Regions from separate parts of the Chryseobacterium sp. FG46 genome, predicted to be linked through region 2. Evidence: riboswitches for the same ligand, from Rfam matches in the RefSeq annotation. Region 2 holds a riboswitch; the other holds the start of a gene.
The links. Region 2 has a riboswitch for S-adenosylmethionine ahead of ACODR7_RS06845 (SusC/RagA family TonB-linked outer membrane protein). Riboswitches for the same ligand answer to the same signal wherever they lie in the genome.
Positions count from the first base shown of each region.

Region 1 (5,864 bases), on a different contig from region 2:
TACGTATCTGATGAATAAAGATACCACAAATCCTGATCTGTACTGGATTGAGCTCAATGGAATTACCCCTCAGCAGCTCAATACTTTCCAATACAGAACCAATGATTTAAGAAAAGTAGCAGACCCCTATTCGCCGCAAATCTTATCTTCCTATGATGATCCTTGGATTTCGGCTTCTACCTATCCAAATTTGCCTGCATTTCCTGCCGGACAGGGCTTTGAAGTGTCAATATTTAAAACAGGTCAGACCGCTTATAACTGGCAGGTTACCAATTTTCAAAGACCTGCGAAACAGGATCTTGTAGTCTATGAATTACTATTGAGAGATTTTACACAGGAAAAGAACTGGCAGTCATTGATCAATAAAATTTCCTATTTAAAAAACTTAAAAATCAACGCTATAGAATTAATGCCCATCATGGAATTTGATGGAAATCTTTCATGGGGATACAATACTTCCTTCCATTATGCACTGGACAAAGCCTATGGTACTCCCGAAAAATTCAAAGAATTTGTAGATCTATGCCATCAGAACGGAATTGCAGTCATTCTGGATGTTGCATTTAATCACGCTACAGGACGTTCTCCTCTGGTAAGACTCTGGAATGTAGACCCGGATGGTGATGGCTATGGAGATGTTGCGGCCAACAATCCTTACTTCAATCAGGTTCCGAAACATTCATACAACGTATTTAATGATTTTAACCATACAAGCCTTTCAACGCAATATTACGTTGAGAGATGTCTTGAGCAATGGCTGACTGAATATCACATAGACGGATTCCGCTGGGATTTAACCAAAGGATTTACACAAAGCTGTTCCGAAAATGATGAACCCTGTACCAATGCCTATCAGCAGGACAGAGTGGATATTATGAAGCATTATGCAGACAGACAGTGGGCGATTGATCCCAATTCTTACATGATCTTTGAACATTTGGGAACAGATGCGGAAGAACAGCAATGGGCCAACTACAGAATAGCCGAAGGAAAAGGCGTTATGCTTTGGAACAAGCAGACAGATCCTTACAATCAGAATACGATGGGATATAAGGAAAACAGCAATTACGATCGAATGAACCACAGTCTTCACGGTTTTACCAATATGAGTGCTGTAGGCTACGGAGAAAGCCACGATGAAGAAAGACTGATGTTTAAAAATCTTGCATACGGTGCAGTGAACGGAAGCTACAATGTGAAAGACCTGAATACCGCTCTTGAAAGAATGAAAACCTTCGGTGCTACTTTCTTTACTATTCCAGGTCCGAAAATGATCTGGCAGTTTGGAGAATTAGGATATGAATTCAGCATCAACAGATGCGCAGACGGAACTATCAATAACGGATGCAGAACCGATGAAAAGCCTGTTGCATTCACTTTAGGATATGATACCAATGCGAACAGAAAGGCTGTTTATGATACATGGGCTAAAATCATCAATATCAGAAATACCTATCCGGTTTTTAAATCTAAGACCTACAGTATAGAATCCAATAACCTTACGAATGATCCTAATGGTCTCATCACAAGAATTTATGTATATGATGCAGCTATTACAACAGGAATAAAGAATGTTGTCGTATTGGCTAATTACACAACCTCAGCACAGAATGTAGTCCCTTATTTCCCTTACACAGGTCAATGGCAGAATCTGATGGACAACAGTATTTTGAATGTAGCTTCCACAACAACTCCGGTCACTTTACAGCCGGGAGAATTCAGAATCTTTGGAAATTATACAGGAGCTTTGTCTACTATAGATACCAATGCTGCCAATAAGTTATCCCTTCAGATTGCAGATAATCCTGTTCGGAACGGAATCGCTAAACTCATTTTCAGTAAAGCAAAAAACGGAGAGATTCTGATTTTTGATATGACGGGTAAAAAATTGGATACTTTCAAACTGGATAAAGAGAATGGAGCTTATAATATGAAGGTTAATTATCCGGCAGGAACGTATCTTGTGCAGTTGAAATCGGATACAGGAATAGCTATTCAAAAGATGATGATTCAATAAGCTAAAACATAGAATAATAATAAAGGCAAATTTGCAGATCAGCAGATTTGCCTTTTTTTGTAAGTTCAGAAAAATAGTCTACTTTTGCAGTAGATTTATCAAGAAAGGTGGAGGGATTTGGCCCGGAGAAACCTTAGCAACCTGCACAATTCCAGCGTGTAAAGGTGCTAATTCCAACCCTTTGGGAGAGATAATTGAAGTCAATACTCTATATGAATTCCATTTCTTGAAGTCTTGTATATCTGCGGAAAGATCCGTCAGATTGGTAGTATTAATTGGCAAGAACAAAAAATGAAAAAATTAAGCACAGCTGTACTATTGCTTGGAGCAATTCTGGTAGCCGCTCAGGAAAGTGAGGAAAAAGGAAAACAGATCGAAGATATCATCATCGTCGGAAACCGAAATGTTAAAAGAACAAAGCTGGAAACGCCGGTTCCTGTAGATGTTATCAATATCGATAAAATCCAGAGAAGTTCTCCGCAAATGACCGCCCAGGATCTCCTGAATTATGTGATCCCTTCATTTAATGCAGTGAGACAGTCTGCTTCTGATGGAACAGAGCATATTGATCCCGTAACGTTAAGAGGAATGGGTTCTGATCAGGTTTTAGTATTGCTTAACGGGAAAAGAAGACATTCTACTTCTTTGGTCAATTATCAGAATACAGTAGGAAATGGCTCTGTAGGAACAGATTTGAGCACTATTCCGGTTATTGCTATTGACCGGATTGAAGTCCTGAGAGACGGAGCCGCCGCACAATATGGCTCTGATGCTATTGCGGGAGTCATCAATATTATTCTTAAGAAAAATGCCGGAGCTTCAGCAAGTCTTACCTACGGATTAACCGGAAGAAATGATGGTGATACTTACCAGGCAGGAGTTAACTATGGAACTTCATTAGGAAAGAAAGAAGGGTATATTAATCTTTCATTACAGCTAAGCCACAGAGGAAAAACCACAAGAACACAAAATCACGACCTGGATATTTTCGGAGATAATTTTGCGTATGAATTTGCAGGTGACGCTGAAGCTGTAAAAGCAGCCAGAGCTGCGGATGATGCCGAAATTGAAAAAAGAGGGTTGACCCGTGATGATTTTAATTTTCAGATCGGAGATGCCCAGATCAGACAGGGACAGCTGTTTTTCAATTCAGAATACCCTTTTAATGATCATTTTAAACTCTATTCTTTCGGAGGTTTCAGTATTAAAGAAGGAGAAGGGTTTGGCTTCAGAAGACTGCCAAGCGAAAAGTCTAATGTGGTTTCATCCATTTACCCGAATGGTTTTCAGGCAATTCTTGGGTCTCAGGTATATGATATTTCTTATGCTGTAGGAGCAAAATATAATGTTAATGACTGGCTATTCGATGTAAGTAATACATTCGGGAGCAATACCTTCAATTATAATGTAAGCCATACCAATAATGCTTCTCTAGGAGCAAAATCACCAACAGATTTTTATGCCGGAGCACACAGCTTCCTTCAGAATACGGTGAATCTTGATGTTTCCAAAAATATAAACCGCTTCAATATTGCTTTCGGTGGTGAATTCAGGTTTGAGCAATACCAGATCAAAGCGGGTGACGAAGCATCTTATACTCAATATGACGTCAATGGAAACGTTGCCACTGAAGGATCTACAGTGTTGGGAGCAGGCGGATCTCAATCCTTTATCGGATTTTCTCCCAACAATGCACTAAAGAAAGACAGACATTCCACCGCGGTATATGCAGATATTTCTTATGATTTAGATAAAAAACTCAATATTGACGCCGCTGCCAGGTTTGAAAATTATTCGGATTTCGGAAATACCTTGAATGGAAAACTTGCGCTACGATATGAATTTGTAAAAAATTATGCCATAAGGGCAGCTGTTGGGACAGGATTCAGAGCACCATCATTGCAACAGCAGTATTTTAATAATTCCTATGCGGATATTTCTACTTCCGGTTCAAAGATTGTGACCAAAGGAATATTCAGCAACGATAGCGAAGCCGCTAAAATTCTTGGATTTGATAAACTCAAACAGGAAACCTCAGTCAATGCAAGTGCAGGATTGACATTAAAACCATTAAAAGGACTGTTTATTACAATAGATGGTTATTTCATTAAAGTAAAGGATAGAATCGTGATTACCAGCAATATTACAGATAAAAGGCTGGATCAGTTTAAGGTAGAAAGCGGAAGATTTTTCGCCAATGCTATTGATACAGAAACGAAAGGAGTAGATGTAGTGGTTTCCTATGACTGGATTCTTGGGAATGGAAAATTAAATATGAATCTTGCCGGAAACTATACGGAAACAAAAATTACAGATTTTCATTTTCCTGAAAACTTAGGAACGCCTCAGGATCAGTTTTTTGGTCCCGATCAGATCAATATCATTGAAACACTGTCTCCCAAAACAAAAGCTTCATTAGGATTAAATTATGGAATCGGAAAATTCAGTTTTCTCGTAAGAAATACCTATTTTGGTAAGGTAATAAGAGATGGTTATCCGTTTGGAGACGTGCAGGAATTCTCACCAAAAGTAGTGACAGATATCAGCGTTGGGTATGATATCACCAAAAGTATCAATTTTACAGTAGGAGCCAACAATATATTTGATGTCTTTCCGGACCGCCAGATTTATAAAAATTCATATTATGGAGTATTCAAATATGCACCGGTTCAGATGGGAACGTTGGGGAATTATTTCTTCGGAAGGCTTAATTTTAACTTTTAATCATTAAATGAGTACTGCCTCACATCAGATTGGCTGGAAAACAGCCGCAGCCATTGTCGTTTCCAATATGATCGGAACCGGAATTTTTACCACCCTGGGATTTCAGCTTTCTGATATTACCAATACCTACAGCATTTTCCTGCTGTGGAGCATCGGAGGAGTTCTCGCTTTGTTCGGGGCTTTTTGTTACGCAGAACTGGGTTCCCATTTTAAAGGAAACGGAGGCGATTTTATTTATCTCAAAGAAACCTATCATCCGATATTCGGATATCTCATAAGCTGGATTTCACTCATCATAGGATTTTCCTCTCCCGTAGCGCTGGCAGCTTTGGCTATGTCAAAATATCTTTCGGTATTTGATTATAGCTTCGGAAACGGTTTTGCGATATCTGTGATCTTTCTGGTTGCGGCCGCACTGTCATTTAGCTTGAAAACATCCAGCAGGTTTCATAACTTTTTTACCTTCATTAAGATAGCTTTTATTATTGTACTGATTATTCTTGGAGTAGGAATTTCAAATTCACCACAGATGGGCAATAGTCTTAATTTCAGCGACAGCTGGCAGAATGAGATCATGCTTCCTGCCTTTGCTACCTCTCTGGTATTTGTGACCTATTCCTATACAGGCTGGAATTCAGCTTCCTATATTGCCGGAGAAATAAAGGATGTGCAGAAAAACCTTCCGAAATCATTGATTATAGGAACTGTTTTTGTGACGGTGAGCTATATTCTGGTGAATTATATTATGCTGAAACATGCTCCTGTAAATCAGCTGGCAGGAAAAGAAGATGTGATGGGCGAAGCAGCAGTCAATATGCTTGGACCGGCTTTTGGAAAAATTGTCAATATTTTTATTGCTCTACAGCTGGTTGCAACGATTAGTGGGTATCTATGGGTAGGATCAAGATTAACACAGGCTTTTGCAAAACATACCTACATCTGGAAACCCTTATCTGCAGGTAACGAAAAAGGAATTCCGGTAAGAGCTATTTTTACCCATGCCGTGATTGCAGCCATCATTATTTTAACGGGAAGCTTTAAAGAAATTTTTGTTTATACTGCTTTTATTTTACAGCTTTTCGCAAGTCTTGCGATCTCAACGGTTTTCTTCCTGAAGAAAAAA
Region 1 is NZ_JBMDJJ010000004.1:153,606-159,469, reverse strand. It holds gene ACODR7_RS05015 (alpha-amylase family glycosyl hydrolase) at 1-2,017, shown strand, start outside; SAM riboswitch class I at 2,110-2,214, shown strand; gene ACODR7_RS05010 (TonB-dependent receptor plug domain-containing protein) at 2,309-4,741, shown strand; gene ACODR7_RS05005 (APC family permease) at 4,749-5,864, shown strand, end outside.
Region 1: another riboswitch for S-adenosylmethionine. It lies ahead of ACODR7_RS05010 (TonB-dependent receptor plug domain-containing protein); the one in region 2 lies ahead of ACODR7_RS06845 (SusC/RagA family TonB-linked outer membrane protein).

Region 2 (5,864 bases):
CATTCTCCTGTATTTAGGTAGGTTCTTGCCAGAAGTCCATTCACAACAGAACGGTTGATTTTATCTTTATTATTTCTTGTATAATTTTCCAACAGGTTATCAGCATCCGTAAGATCACTTTTAATCAGAGTATAGATTTCTTCAAGACTCGCTCTCTTCTTCCCTACAGTGCTTGTCGTGGAGGGTTCAGTGTAAATAGGAGCAGTAAGCGCTGATTTGTCTTTCAGATAGCTGAACTGATAAAAACTCGCCAGATTAAGGTAGCAGAAAGCACGTAATGCTTTTGCCTGTCCTTTCACCTGATTCTTTTTCTCCTGACTTCCTTCCGTTCCATCAATTCTTGTAATCACATTATTCATATTATTGATAGTGGAATACAATAAAGACCATATAAACAGCGGGCGGCTAGCTGTACTGTTCACCATTTCTGTAAAGGTATAAGTAGAACTAAAACCATATTTATTGGTCAATACGGCCACATCACTTCCCATGGCATCACTGGCTCTTAGAACAGTAGAATAACCGATATTGGCATAGGTTGTTCCATCGTTATTAAACTTTGCCCAGGTACCATTTACAACAGTTTCTGCACTTTCAGCTGTTTTGAAAACCTCCACGCTGTTGGCCTGATCAGTCGGAGCTGTGTCCAGATCATTTTCACAGCTTGTCAATGACAAAAACCCGATAAGTGCAAATGATATGTATTTTAATTTTTTCATTGTTTCAATTTTTAAAGGTTAAAGAGTTGCCTGAAGGCCAAAAGTGATTGTTCTCATTGCAGGATATCTGTAATACGTCGTTCCGTCCAAAGCCTGCTCAGGATCCATTCCTTTATGTTTATAGAAAGTCAGAAGGTTTTCTGCCTGAATATAAATTCTGAACTTTTTCAATCCTATTTTCTCAAAATAATCCTCAGGAAGTGTATATCCTAAGCTTAGATTTTTAAGTCTTGCATACGTCCCGGAATACAGGAATCTGGAAGAAGTTGAGGTCCAGTTATTCGTTGTTGTACTCAATCCCGGAACGTCTGTATAAGGATTATCAGGCGTCCACCTGTTCAACATTTCAGCACTCCACGCGCGCCCTCCTGCACTTCCGTTATGCATGATGGAAGTATAATCGGTATCTAAAATTTTTCCTCCGATTTTGAATGTCAGCAATCCTGAAAAGTCAAAATTCTTATAGGTGATGCTTGTACTGATTCCACCTGTCAGCTTAGGTAATGCAGAACCTTGCAATAGTTTTGTAGCTTTTGAATATTCCGAAGTTGTTCCTTCCACTGAGTTTCCGCTGGCATTGGTAGTAACAGTTTTCCATAAGGGTTTTCCATTGCCTGGATCCACACCAACCCATTCCGGAATAAAGAAATCATATACAGAACCTCCTACTGTCAGCAATTTAGTTCCTACCACAAGAGAACCTCCGGGTAACTTGGTAACTTTATTGTTTAAAGTACTTAGGTTCACATCTACATTCCATTGAAAATCATCATTCTTAATAGGTGTTGTAAATAATGAAAATTCAAATCCTGTATTCTGGATGGTTCCGATATTCGCAGGATAATCACTGATTCCCAATGATGGTGCAACCGGCATATTAAACAGAAGATCCTGGCTTTGTCTTTTGAAATATTCGATATTTCCTTTAATTCTGTTATTCAGAATCGCGAATTCCAATCCAACATTTAAATTAAGGTTGGTTTCCCATTTCACATTATTGGTAGAAGTCTTTTCAAGGGTTGTTCCCGGCTCTCCGCCAAGGCTTATAAATCTATACAGCTCCTGATACGCATAATAAAGCGGCTGCCCATTAGGTCTAAGTAATTTATCATTCCCCTGACCTCCGTAGCTGGCACGCAATGTCAGCTGATTGAAAACATTCAGGCTTTTAATAAATTCCTCATTGGATATTTTCCACGAACCTCCCACTGACCAGAATCTCCCCCATCTGTTATCTTTCGCAAATCTCGAAGAACTGTCTGCTCTTCCTGAAGCTGACAGGAAATAGGTATTATTATAATCATACTCTACTTTTCCAAGGAAACTTAATAAGCTTAATTTATTACTGTTTCCACTGAAGCTTCCTAACAGAGAAGCAGCATCCGGTTCATAGTAATAAGGCAGTGAAAACTGACTTCTTGTTCCGGAAATGGTCTGATAATCGTATTTATAGAATTCGTGCCCTGCTAAAGCATTAACATGGTGTTTTCCAAACTTTTTATCATACGTCAGAATATTGCTGGTTGTATAAGAAAGTGTTCTGGTATTGGTTTTCGTTACCGAACCTCCTATTTCAGCACCTTGCCCCAATAATGGATTTGAGTAATAATGTCCGTTATAATTCACTAAATCCACAGAGAAGCTGGTCTTGAATTTCAACTCCGGCAAGAAAGTGAATTCCATGAATCCTTTTCCGGAGAAGTTATCTTCTTTGTTTTCGTTTTTGTCTAAAGGCAGTGTTGCAGCGGCATTCTGATTCTGAAGCGCATTCGTAGGCCTGTATTTTCCAAAATCATAAACCGGGTTTCCATCAGCATCCAAAATATATGTACCATCTGCATTTCTTTCATAATAAGGATAGAATGAAGGAATAAATCTTGCTGCGTTGATGATGTTACTCGCCTTGGAATCCGAAGAAGTAGGCGCTTGCTGAATACTGTTTGTATAATTCAGGTTTACTCCAACATTAAGCCATTTTTTCACTTCAGAATTGATCTTCAATCGGGTATTATATCTTTTATATCCTGATTCAATCGCCATCCCTTTATCATCCAGATATCCCAGTGAAAAGAAGTAATTACTTTTATCACTTCCTCCGCTGATATCAAGATCCACCTGATTTCTTGAAGCTACTCTCTGTAAAATATCTCTCCAGTCATCATTCCAAAGCGGCGATGCACCAGGTAATAATTTTCCATCTGTTCCTACCGGTTTTGGATAAGCAGTGCCATATGGATTGATCCCAAGAGTCGAAACAAGATTATCTGTTGCCATTTGTGCAGCCTGTTGAGAAGAAACTTTGCCAGACTGATATCCGTTTCTCAGCGCTTCCCAATAGAGTTGAAAATACTGATCTGTATTAACCTGTTGATAATCTTTCACCGCTCTTCCGGAGAATCCCTGGCTGATATTAAAATTAACTCTGGCTTCTCCTTTTTTACCTGATTTTGTAGTGATGATAATAATCCCATTTGCACCTCTTGAACCATACAAAGCACTTGCTGTAGCATCTTTCAGAACACTGATAGATTCTATATCACTCGGGCTGATAGCGTTCAGGTTTCCGTCAAAAGGAATTCCATCCACTACATATAAAGGATCACTGGAAGCACTGATTGAGCCAATTCCTCTGATGCGGATGGTAGAAACTGCGCCGGGCTGTCCCGATGCACTGGTTGTTTGAATTCCGGCAACCTGTCCTTCCAATGCTTTGGTAATATTCGTAACTGGTCTGTTATTGATTTTATCGCTGGAAATTGTAGCTACAGAACCGGTATAGCTGTTTCTTTTTGCTTTTCCGTACGCTACCACTACTACCTCATCAAGTTCCTTTTCATGGAGGCTATCTTTTTTCGGCCTGGAATTCTGTGCATTGATGCTGGTTATTCCCAGAAAAAAAGCAGCAACCGGAGGTATCCACGCTTTATAATTGAATAAATTTTTGCTAATCATAATCAATTTTATTTATCATATATTAAAATTTTGCCCTTTGCCGAAAAGTCAGCAAAGGGCATCGATAAATACGATAAACCAAATGCTTATTTTTCCTTAAAAGGCTGAATGTAACACCTTGCCACACGAGGCAGGTTGTTAAGATTTCACAGGGTCAGTTCCCTCCATCTTTCTTTATAAGCCGATCGAAATATGGTTGCAAAGCTAAAAACTTTTAGTCTACAAAACAAGTAGACTTATTTGTTTTTTCATGATAATTTTTTAATAATTAACATAAATTTTTAATAAAACCCACTACAATAAGAAGTTGCAGACCTTATCATTTATTCAAACATGACAAATATCATTATCAATAATTCAATAGCATGAAAATTCAGTATACCTTAATTTTTGTGTGATTTATTGAAAAAACTTTTTAATTTTATGCTATGAAAGTTTTGATCATCAATGGCCCTAACCTCAATCTGTTAGGCACAAGAGAACCGGAAATCTATGGAAATGTTTCTATGGAAAGTTATTTGGAAAATTTAAGATCCGAGTTTCAGGCTTATGAATTACAATATTACCAGTCTAATATTGAAGGTGAGCTTATCAACAGGCTTCAGGATGATGATTTTGATGCGGTGGTAATTAACCCGGGAGCTTTCACCCACTATTCTTATGCAATTGCTGATTGTTTGAAGAATATCCGCAAACCGAAAGTAGAAGTTCACATCAGCAATATCTACAAAAGAGAGGAATTCAGGCAGAAATCAGTTACAGCAGCTAATACGGACGCTGTTTTATCTGGTTTTGGGATGAATGGATACAGATTGGCTTTATTGAGCTTGAAGTAATTTTTAGCTTATATTCCCCACAGATCACACAGATTCTCACAGATACATACAAACAAAAAGCCTCATTATTGATGAGGCTTTTTATATGTTGATGGATAACTATTAGATAGTCTGTTCCTGCAATTGGGGTCCTGAAGCAACTAATTTCTTACCTTCTTCAGTATCACAGTACTGCTCAAAATTCTTGATGTATCTTGAAGCAAGATCTTTTGCTTTTTCTTCCCATTCTGAAGCGCTCTCATAGGTATCTCTAGGATCTAAAATACCTGCAGAAACGTTTGGTAATTCAGTAGGAATTTCAAGGTTCATAATTGGAACCTGAGTTTTAGGAGCATTATCGATAGACCCGTCAATGATTGCATCAATGATTGCTCTGGTATCTTTCAGAGAAATTCTCTTTCCGGTACCATTCCAACCTGTATTCACCAAATAAGCTTTAGCTCCGTGCTCCTTCATTTTACCGATTAATGTTTTAGAATACATTGTAGGGTGTAATGTAAGGAATGCTTCACCAAATGCTGGAGAGAAAGATGGCTGAGGTTCTGTAATTCCTCTTTCAGTTCCGGCTAATTTTGAGGTATAACCGCAAAGGAAGTGGTACTGAGCCTGATCTTCATTCAGGATAGAAACCGGAGGAAGTACCCCAAATGCATCTGCTGAAAGATAAACAATCTTCTTAGCATGACCTGCTTTAGAAGGCAATACAATTTTGTTGATATGATATATTGGATAAGAAACTCTTGTGTTCTCAGTGATTGAACCGTCTGTATAATCTGCTACTCCATTGTTCACAACAACGTTTTCAAGAAGTGCATCTCTCTTGATGGCAGCGAAGATATCCGGTTCTTTTTCTTCAGATAAGTCAATCACTTTAGCGTAGCATCCTCCCTCATAGTTGAATACTCCGTTGTTATCCCATCCGTGCTCATCGTCACCGATAAGGTATCTTTTAGGATCTGCTGATAAAGTAGTTTTACCTGTTCCAGAAAGACCAAAGAATAAAGCTACATCCCCTTTTTCTCCAACGTTTGCAGAACAATGCATGGAAGCCATACCTTTTAACGGAAGGTAATAGTTCATCATGGCAAACATTCCTTTTTTCATCTCACCTCCGTACCAGGTACCTCCAATGATCTGTAGTTTTTCAGTAAGGTTGAACATAATGAAGTTTTCAGAGTGTAATCCCTGAGCTTCCCAGTTCGGGTTTGTTGTTTTTGATCCGTTGATTACAGTGAAATCCGGCTCACCGAAGTTTTCAAGCTCATAGTGAGAAGGACGAATAAACATATTAGTAACAAAATGCGCCTGCCATGCTACTTCAACGATGAATCTTACTTTAAGTCTCGTATCTGCATTC
Region 2 is NZ_JBMDJJ010000006.1:159,188-165,051, reverse strand. It holds gene ACODR7_RS06850 (RagB/SusD family nutrient uptake outer membrane protein) at 1-719, opposite strand, end outside; gene ACODR7_RS06845 (SusC/RagA family TonB-linked outer membrane protein) at 738-3,671, opposite strand; SAM riboswitch class I at 3,755-3,854, opposite strand; gene ACODR7_RS06840 (type II 3-dehydroquinate dehydratase) at 4,100-4,507, shown strand; gene pckA (phosphoenolpyruvate carboxykinase (ATP)) at 4,610-5,864, opposite strand, start outside.